Regions from separate parts of the Bacillus sp. NEAU-Y102 genome, predicted to be linked through region 3. Evidence: riboswitches for the same ligand, from Rfam matches in the RefSeq annotation. Region 3 holds a riboswitch; each other region holds the start of a gene.
The links. A riboswitch is a leader RNA that binds a small molecule or an ion and turns the genes downstream of it on or off. The one in region 3 is predicted to bind S-adenosylmethionine.

Region 1 (3,163 bases), on a different contig from region 3:
GGAATGAAATCATGCCGCCTCTTCCTGGATAAAATACATCTGTCACCCCGTTTTCATCATTTAAATATGCAACAACTGCTTTCGCATTTTCTTCATGTTGTCTCATGCGAAGCGCTAACGTTTTCATACCGCGAATTAATAACCATGAGTCAAATGGGCTTAAAACCGCGCCTGATGCATTATGATAATGAGCGATTTCCTCGCAAAGTTCCATTCCTTTTGCAACGACAAGTCCGCTTAGTACATCGTTATGTCCCCCTAAATATTTCGTTGCGCTATGGAGTACAATGTCAGCACCTTCTGTTAATGGTTGCTGTATATAAGGTGTGTAGAATGTGTTATCTACAATAAGAAGTAGTCCGTGCCTTTTCGCTACAGTTGCGACAGCAGCAATATCAGTAACTTGCATTAATGGATTAGTTGGAGTTTCTATGAAAATAGCCTTCGTTTCAGTTGTGATAGCTTGCTCAATTTGTTTAATAGATTGTGTATTTACGTATCTACATCGAACATTCCACTTTTTTTCGTGCTCAGAAAATAATCGATACGTTCCTCCGTATAAATCTTCAGATACAATAAGTTCGTCTCCAGAGCGGAATAGAGAAAGGACGAGGAGAACAGCCGCCATCCCTGAACTACAGGCATAACCTTGTTCGCCATATTCTAAGTCTGCGATCGCCTGTTCTAAAAGACCGCGAGTTGGATTGCCAGTTCGTGAATAGTCAAAGCCAGTAGATTTACCAATTCCTTCGTGACGATAAGCGGTTGAGAAATAAACCGGTGGATTAACCGTTCCTGTTGTAGTTTCACTGCGATTTCCGATTTGTGCTAGTTTCGTTTCGATTGTTGACATGTGAAAATTCCTCCTTTTTAAATTGAAACATTAAGTGAATATAAAATAAAAAAAGCCTTCTAAGAAGAAGGCTTTCGGTTTGAATAGAGTCTTCTTCTCATCTGTCAAATCTTTCACAATTTGCTGGAATTAGCACCTTATTAACAAACTGTTAATGGTTGCTGAGGCGTCATAGGGCCAGTCCCTCTACCTCTCTAGATAAGAATGTTCGTATGAAATTTTTATTATGTTTTTAACTTTACAACAAAAGATAATTGAATTGCAAGTTTATTTTAAATAATTTTTATTTTTCCGCAAGTATCATTGACTTTTACTTTTGTGCATGCTAAATTTATTAAAAAATTAACAAACATTGTTAAAAGGGGAACGCATTTCCTTTTAGCTACATAAATAAAATAATAAAGACAACTCTTATTGAGAGCGGTGGAGGGAAAGGCCCTGTGAAACCCGGCAACCTTCAAACGAAATGTTTGAAACGGTGCTAATACCTGCAAAACGAATGTTTTGCATAATAAGAGGAGGAACGATTATGTCCCCCTCTTCAAAGTGAAGAGGGGGTTTTTATATTGATAGAAATGAGGGAGATTCGTGAAATTACTAGATTTATTATCAAAAGGAATTGTAATAGGTGATGGTGCGGTTGGGACGTTATTGCATTCACATGGTTTGCAAAGTAGCTTTGAAGAATTGAATGTATCTGATCCAGACTTAATTATATCGATTCATAAACAATATGTAGCTGCTGGAGCAGATGTAATTCAAACGAATACGTATGGGGCAAATGAGACGAAATTACGTATGTATGGTTTAGAAAATCAAGTTACAGAAATTAATAGAGCGGCAGTAAAACTGGCGAAAGCATCTGTTACAGACAGAAATGCAATTTTAGGAACAATTGGTGGTATGAAACACATCGGAGCCGTTACAACGACTGATATGGAAAGGGAGTTTATGCTACTTGAACAGGCAGGGGCTTTACTAGAAGAGCAGGTTGATGGATTACTATTAGAAACTTTTTACGATGAATTTGAATTACTTCATGCCGTTAAAGTATTGCGTAAGCAAACGAATATTCCAATTGTTGCTCAATTAGCGTTACATGAAGCAGGTACGACTCAAAATGGAAATGATGTCAATGAAATATTAAAGCAACTTATAGATTGCGGTGCAAATGTTGTTGGATTGAATTGTCAACTAGGGCCGCTTCATATGACGGAAGCTTTCAAAATGATATCGATTCCGCAAAATGGCTATTTATCAGCATACCCAAATGCAGGTCTCCCGAATTATGTGGAGGGACGTTATGTATATGAGGGAAGCCCAGCTTATTTTGAAGCGATGACACCGAGATTTATTGAGCAAGGTATTCGATTATTGGGTGGTTGTTGTGGTACGACTCCAGAACATATTCAAAGTATGAAGCGCGCTGTTGCGAATATTACCCCTGTAATAGAAAAAGACACGATTCAAAGGCCGAAAGTCGTTCATACGCATGAGAAACGTTCGAAGGCTCACGTCACTCTAGCAGAGAAAGCGAAAAAACAAACGACAGTTGTAGTGGAATTAGATCCACCGAAAACGTTAGATACACAGCGTTTTTTTGAAGGAGCAAGAGCGTTAAAAAGAGCGGGAGCAGATGCTATTACTCTAGCAGATAATTCATTAGCATCGCCTCGCATCTCGAATATGGCAATGGGTGCGTTATTAACCAAGCATGATATCCCAGTATTGACACATTTAACGTGTAGAGATCATAACGTCATTGGACTACAATCTCATTTGTTAGGTTTATCGGCGTTAGGGATGGAAGAAGTGTTAGCTTTAACTGGTGATCCAGCGCGCGTTGGTGATTTTCCCGGTGCAACTTCTGTATATGATTTATCCTCTATTGAGCTCATTAAAATGATTAAAGAAATGAACGATGGACGTTCAATTTTAGGGAAATCAATTGGACCGGCGACAAGGTTTTCTGTAGGCGGCGCATTTAATCCTCACGTGAGGCACTTAAAAGCAGCGGTTAAGCGAATGGAACGAAAAATAGATGCTGGAGCGGAGTATTTTTTAACTCAGCCAATTTACGATATCGCGCTAATTGAAGAAGTGTATGAAGCGACAAAGCATTTGGAACAACCTATTTTTATTGGAATTATGCCGTTAGTAAGTAAGCGGAATGCAGATTTTCTTCATTTTGAGGTGCCGGGTATTACTCTTCCTGAAGAAATAAGAGAGAGAATGGATGGACACGAAACGAAAGAGGCAGCAATTGAGGAAGGGATTCGCATTTCGCAAGAATTAATCGACATAGCGATG
Region 2 (3,163 bases), on a different contig from region 3:
CGTCGTTCCAATAACGCTTCTTGTTAGTGGGCTTAAAGCTACTAAAAAGATAATGAATGGTACCGGACGAATTGTATTAATTATGATGTTAAGAATAGAAAAGACCCATTTATTTTCTAAAAAGTTTCCTTTTCTCGTTACATATAAAAGTAAACCTAGAGGTATACCCAGAATTGTAGCGAATATAAGTGTTACAATTACCATTAAGAGGGTATCTCCCGTCGCATCTAGTATGCGCGGCCAAAATATACTCCAATCAACTCGCATGAGCTTCTACCTCCTTCAGCTGCACTTGCAGTCTTAGATGTTGTAATGCTTTTTGAATTTCCCTCTGCTCACCTTGCAATTCTACAAGCAGATTTCCAAATAGCACATTTTGAAGTTCAATAATATTTCCGTACAGTACATTTACATCAACGTTATAGTTTTTTGCGATATATGATAGTACCGGCTGTCCTGTCTCCTCACCAGTAAATGTTAGACGATAAATTTGACCACCATTTTGAATTTTCGCTAGAACACTTTCTGGTAAATGATCATTAATAACAGAACGTACAAAGTTTTGAGTCGTCTTTGTTTTTGGTTGCGTGAAAACATCAAACAGTTTTCCTTCTTCAATAACTTTTCCCTTCTCCATTACAGCTACACGGTGACAAATTTCTTTCACAACATGCATTTCATGTGTAATAAGAAGAATTGTTAAATTGTATTCTCGATTTACTTTCTTTAATAAGTTTAGAATTTCTGTCGTCGTTTCTGGATCTAAGGCTGATGTTGCCTCATCACATATAAGAATATCTGGCGATGTCGCAAGTGCTCTAGCAATACCAACACGCTGCTTTTGTCCCCCTGATAGCTGTTCTGGATAATAGTTTGCTTTATCTTCTAACCCTACAAACCTCAGCAGTTCATTCACTCGTTCCTTTATCTCGTTCTTTGGCAATTTCGCTAACTTTAATGGATAAGCAATATTCCCAAACACTGTTCTTGAATTAAATAAATTAAAGCTTTGAAAAATCATTCCGATTCTTTGTCTTAGTTTGCGTAATTCTTTCGTCGATAATGATGTAATATCTTTATCATCTATTGAAATCGTTCCTGCCGTTGGTCTCTCTAACATATTTACTAAGCGTAATAATGTACTCTTTCCAGCTCCACTAAAACCGATAATGCCAAAAATTTCGCCTTTCTCAACTGATAATGTTACATCCTCCACCGCATGAACAGATTGCCCAGCTGATTCATACACTTTACTTACATTGTTAAAAGAAATCATTTTTCCCCCTCCTATATGCTGTAAAAACTTGAAGCAGAGCTTTCGAGGTAAAATAAAAAGTGCCCTCCTTCTTATCAACCATAAAGATAAGAAGGAGAGCACTTATATGTACTCGTTCACATCTTCTCATCTTCCAAGCCTTTATATGGCTTGCTGGAGTTAGCACGGTATTAAAAAACCCGTTGCTGAGGTATCGTAGGGCCAGTCCCTCCACCTCTCTGGATAAGAATGTATCGATTTAATTGTCGTTTAATTAATTCTCATTATAGAACTCAGAATAATAAGAGTCAATACATTTTTTAGAAAAATATTAATTATTCCTTTATTAAAATTTTCAGATGAATATTCATCTGAAAAATAGTAACTTTCAAGGTTATTTAAAATTCCTCTTCCTCATATTTTTAAACAGGAGAATCCTCTCTACAAATTGAATAAATTTATTTGAATATGAAACTCGGAGGAAGATAAATATATGAAAACAGCTCTTTTACTCGTCGATATTCAAAACGATTATTTTCCAAATGGAAAGATGGAATTGCGTAATCCAGTAGAAGCAAGCGAATATACTAATCAGTTATTACAACACTTTAGAAAAAACAGCGAACCTATTTTTCATATCCAACACGTAGCTATAAAAGATGACGCTACTTTTTTCCTACCTAATACAGAAGGTGTACATATTCATGAAAGCGTACGTCCACTTAGAGAAGAAACAGTTATAGTCAAACATTATCCAAATAGCTTCCGAGAAACTAATCTTCTAGAGCAATTAAAACGTTTAAATATTGAACATGTCGTTGTATGCGGGATGATGACTCATATGTGTATCGATGCAACAGTAAGGGCTGCATTCGATTTTGGCTTTCAATGTACCGTTATACATGACGCTTGTGCTACAAAAGACCTTTCTTTTAAGAACGCTACTATACCAGCTGTTTATATTCACAATACAGTTTTAGCTAGTTTAAATGGCGTATATGCAAATGTAATAAGCACGCAAGAATTTTTAGCTACATAAAAAAACACTCCTTTCAGTGAGCAAAACTGAAAGGAGTGTTCCTTGTCGAACCATAGATTTTCTTTCAAATTGTATTATACAGGAAATTCTCAAAATGAATACTAAAAAATATGACTAATAAGTCAACTTTTCTCATCATTTTATTTCTGTTCACATGTTTATCACGCTATTAATAGGTTTTAGCTCATTCCCTTCGAACGATGGTAATATATAGGATTTCAATTTTAAAAGGAGCTCTTCACATTCTGTGAAGAGCTCCTCTACTATTTCTTATAAAGTTTCAGAAGTAGTTTTTGCTTGCATGTGAAGTGCTAAGTAATCAGGTCCACCAGCTTTAGAGTCTGTACCAGACATGTTAAAGCCACCGAATGGTTGGTAACCTACGATTGCACCAGTACATCCACGGTTGAAGTATAAGTTACCAACGTGGAAGTCTTCGCGTGCTTTTTCAATATGGTCACGGTTGTTAGTAATAACAGCACCTGTTAAACCGTATTCCGTATTGTTTGCAATTGCAAGTGCATGATCGAAGTCTTTCGCTTTACAGAATGCTACTACTGGTCCGAAGATTTCTTCTTTCATTAAGCGAGCATCTTCTGCAACGTCAGCAACGATTGTTGGTTGGATGAACCAGCCTTTAGAATCGTCTCCTTCGCCACCTGCTAAGATTCTACCTTCTTCTTTACCAATTGCAACATAGCTCATTACTTTATCAAATGCAGCTTGGTCATTAACAGGACCCATGTTTGTACCTAATACAGCTGGGTTAGCAACTGTTAATTCTTTTGTTAATTCAACAGCACGATTTAATACGTGATCGTATACATCTTCATGGATTACTGCACGAGAACATGCAGAACATTTTTGTC
Region 3 (3,163 bases):
AATGAAGTATTAGTTAAAATTCACGCAACAAGTGTATCGACTGGAGATTGTAGAATACGTGGCTTTAATAGCCCCCTCTTATTTTGGATTCCTATGCGGATCATATTAGGTTTCAGAAAACCGAGGAAACCTATACTTGGCGTAGAGTTATCCGGTGAAATCGAAGACATTGGAACAGATGTAACACAATTTAAAAAAGGAGATCCAGTTTTTGCATTAACAGAACTAAACCTTGGTGGTTATGCCGAATACACATGCGTGCATGAAAGTGGATTAATAGCATTAAAACCTACCAATGTGACATATGAAGAAGCTGCCGTTATTCCTTTTGGCGGAACTTCAGCATTGCACTTCCTTAGAAAAGGACAGATAAAAAAAGGGCAACGAGTACTTATATACGGCGCCTCTGGTTCAGTAGGGACAGCTGCCGTACAACTTGCTAAATACTTCGGGGCGACTGTCACAGCTATTTGTAGTAGTTCGAATTTCGATTTAGTTACAGCCTTAGGGGCAGACAACGTAATTGATTATATGAAAGAAGATTTTACTAAGCAGGGCCAGCACTACGATATTATATTTGATGCAGTTGGAAAATATAAAAAGTCTCTTTGTACAGATGCATTAATGCCTAATGGAAAATATGTATCTGTGAATGGAATGATGGCAAAGGTCAGTAAAGAAGATATGAACCTACTAAAACAACTAGCTGAAACAAAAAAGCTAAAACCTGTTATTGATAGAACTTACCGATTAGAAGAAGTTGTAGAAGCCCATACGTATGTAGAAATGGGCCATAAGAAAGGAAATGTTTCGATTACCTTAAAATAAAATATATTCTGAAAATATCATTGACAATTCTTTTTGTACGATTTACTATTAGTACCATATTCAAAACTACATACACATACTCTTATCAAGAGTGGCGGAGGGACTGGCCCGATGATGCCCGGCAACCGAGCTTATAACATATAAGCTAAGGTGCTAATTCCTGCAAAACGAGTTTTCGTTTTGGAAGATAAGAGAGGAATCTATTTCGTCTATTCGGCACCTCTCTTATTTTTGGGAGGTGCTTTTTATTTTGGAACGTATATGAAGGGGGATTTATAGATGAAAAAGGTATTATTAAGCATTGTAAGCGGAGCAGTATTATTATTAGGCGCATGTAGCGTGAGTTCAGATAAAGAGGTAAAAGCATTAGACGAGAAAAAGATTACTGTCGGTGTAACAGGTGGACCACATGAACAAATTTTTAAAAAGGTAAAAGAAGTTGCAGCAAAAGATGGTCTCGAAATTGATATAAAAGTATTTAATGATTATGTAGCGCCGAACGTATCTTTAGATGAAAAAAGCCTTGATGTAAATAGCTACCAAACAAAATCGTATTTAGATGTATTTAAAGCTGAACGCAATATGAAATTAGCTGAAGTATTTTCAACAGTAACATTCCCTATGGGCATATATTCTAAAAACATAAAAGATGTAAAAGACTTAAAAGAGGGCGATGCAATTGCTGTACCAAATGACCCAACGAATGAACTGCGAGCTTTAAAATTATTTGAAAAAGCAGGGGTTTTAAAAGTTGATCCGAAGGCTACAGAAAAAGCGACTGCGAAAGATGTAATTGAAAACCCGAAAAATTTAAAGATTGTTGAATTAGAAGCTTCTCAATTACCAACGCAACTAAGTGAAGTGAAAGCAGCTGCAATTAATACAAACTTTGCATTAGGTGCAAAATTAAGTCCAGCGAAAGATTCTATTTTCCGCGAAGGAAAAGATTCACCATATGTGAACTGGGTCGTTGTTCGTACTGAAAATAAAGATGATGCCGTTGTAAACAAATTAAAGAAAGCTTATCAATCTAAAGAAGTAAAAGAGTTTATCGAGAAAAAATTTGATGGTTCAGTTTTACCATCTTGGTAGGAGCTGACGATAATGATTGAATTAAAAAACATATCCAAAGTATTTACAACAAAAAAAGGGAATGTTGAGGCTCTTAAGTCTACTTCCCTTAAAGTAGAAAAAGGCGATGTATTTGGAATCATTGGGTATAGTGGCGCTGGTAAAAGCACATTGATTCGATGTGTAAATCTATTAGAAAAACCAACGACAGGAAATATCATTGTAAACGAACAAGACCTAACAACATTATCAACAAAAGAACTAGCAAAAGCGAGACAAAAAATCGGAATGATCTTTCAAGGATTCAATTTACTTAAAACTGTTACCGTCTATGAAAATATTGCATTACCGTTACGGCTTGCTGGCATTCCAAAAGCGGAAATTGAAAAAAGAGTAGAAAAATATTTACGCATCGTGGATCTTTTTAACCGTAAAGATGCTTATCCAAGCGAACTTTCTGGCGGTCAAAAACAGCGCGTTGCAATTGCACGTGCACTATCACATGAGCCTGAAGTGTTATTAAGTGACGAAGCAACGAGCGCTTTAGATCCAGAAACAACTGATTCTATTCTTGATTTGTTATTAAAGATTAACGAAGAAATTGGAATTACGATTTTACTCATTACACATGAAATGAATGTCATCCAACGTATATGCGACCGCGTTGCCGTTATGGAACATGGATCTGTAGTCGAAAGCGGGACTGTGAAAGATATTTTCACAAACCCACAACATGTAACAACGAAGAAATTTGTAAATAGCGCATTTGCAGCGAAAATTCCAGAAGAGGTACAGAAAGAACTACAAAGTACTGGAGAAATTGTAACACTTTCTTTTATAGGAAGTTCTTCAGGAGAACCAGCACTAGCTGTCGCCACAAAACGTTTCCAAGTATATCCAAATATTTTATCTGGTAATATTACACAGTTAAAACATGAGGCATATGGGAAACTTGTCGTTCATATGCAAGGTGAAAAAAATGAAGTAAACCGTGCTTTAGCATTCTTACAAGAGAAAGGTATCATCGTAGAGGGAGGGAAAACAGACTATGGAAAACAAGTCCTTTTTGGATGAATGGAGTAAAGTCATATGGGAAGCCACAATCCAAACCTTTCAAATGACATCTATTTCATTACTCATCTCGATCCTTATTGCACTGCCACTTAGTGTAACACTTGTTTTAACAAGACCTGGTGGACAGCACGAAAATAAAATCATTTATCCTATTCTTAATACAATTATTAATATAATTCGCTCTCTTCCA

Region 1: linked by a shared signal. The riboswitch ahead of ACYFX0_RS05850 (bifunctional homocysteine S-methyltransferase/methylenetetrahydrofolate reductase) and the one ahead of ACYFX0_RS28315 (MetQ/NlpA family ABC transporter substrate-binding protein) in region 3 are both predicted to bind S-adenosylmethionine.
Region 2: linked by a shared signal. The riboswitch ahead of ACYFX0_RS21850 (methionine ABC transporter ATP-binding protein) and the one ahead of ACYFX0_RS28315 (MetQ/NlpA family ABC transporter substrate-binding protein) in region 3 are both predicted to bind S-adenosylmethionine.

What each region holds. Positions count from the first base shown of each region.
Region 1 is NZ_JBTWFK010000001.1:1,159,976-1,163,138, reverse strand. It holds gene metI (cystathionine gamma-synthase/O-acetylhomoserine thiolyase) at 1-853, opposite strand, end outside; SAM riboswitch class I at 948-1,058, opposite strand; SAM riboswitch class I at 1,262-1,371, shown strand; gene ACYFX0_RS05850 (bifunctional homocysteine S-methyltransferase/methylenetetrahydrofolate reductase) at 1,442-3,163, shown strand, end outside.
Region 2 is NZ_JBTWFK010000009.1:24,184-27,346, reverse strand. It holds gene ACYFX0_RS21855 (methionine ABC transporter permease) at 1-267, opposite strand, end outside; gene ACYFX0_RS21850 (methionine ABC transporter ATP-binding protein) at 257-1,276, opposite strand; SAM riboswitch class I at 1,400-1,505, opposite strand; partial or broken gene ACYFX0_RS21845 (cysteine hydrolase family protein) at 1,749-2,314, shown strand; gene pruA (L-glutamate gamma-semialdehyde dehydrogenase) at 2,565-3,163, opposite strand, start outside.
Region 3 is NZ_JBTWFK010000016.1:2,978-6,140, reverse strand. It holds gene ACYFX0_RS28320 (NAD(P)-dependent alcohol dehydrogenase) at 1-828, shown strand, start outside; SAM riboswitch class I at 908-1,022, shown strand; gene ACYFX0_RS28315 (MetQ/NlpA family ABC transporter substrate-binding protein) at 1,108-1,920, shown strand; gene ACYFX0_RS28310 (methionine ABC transporter ATP-binding protein) at 1,933-2,973, shown strand; gene ACYFX0_RS28305 (methionine ABC transporter permease) at 2,948-3,163, shown strand, end outside.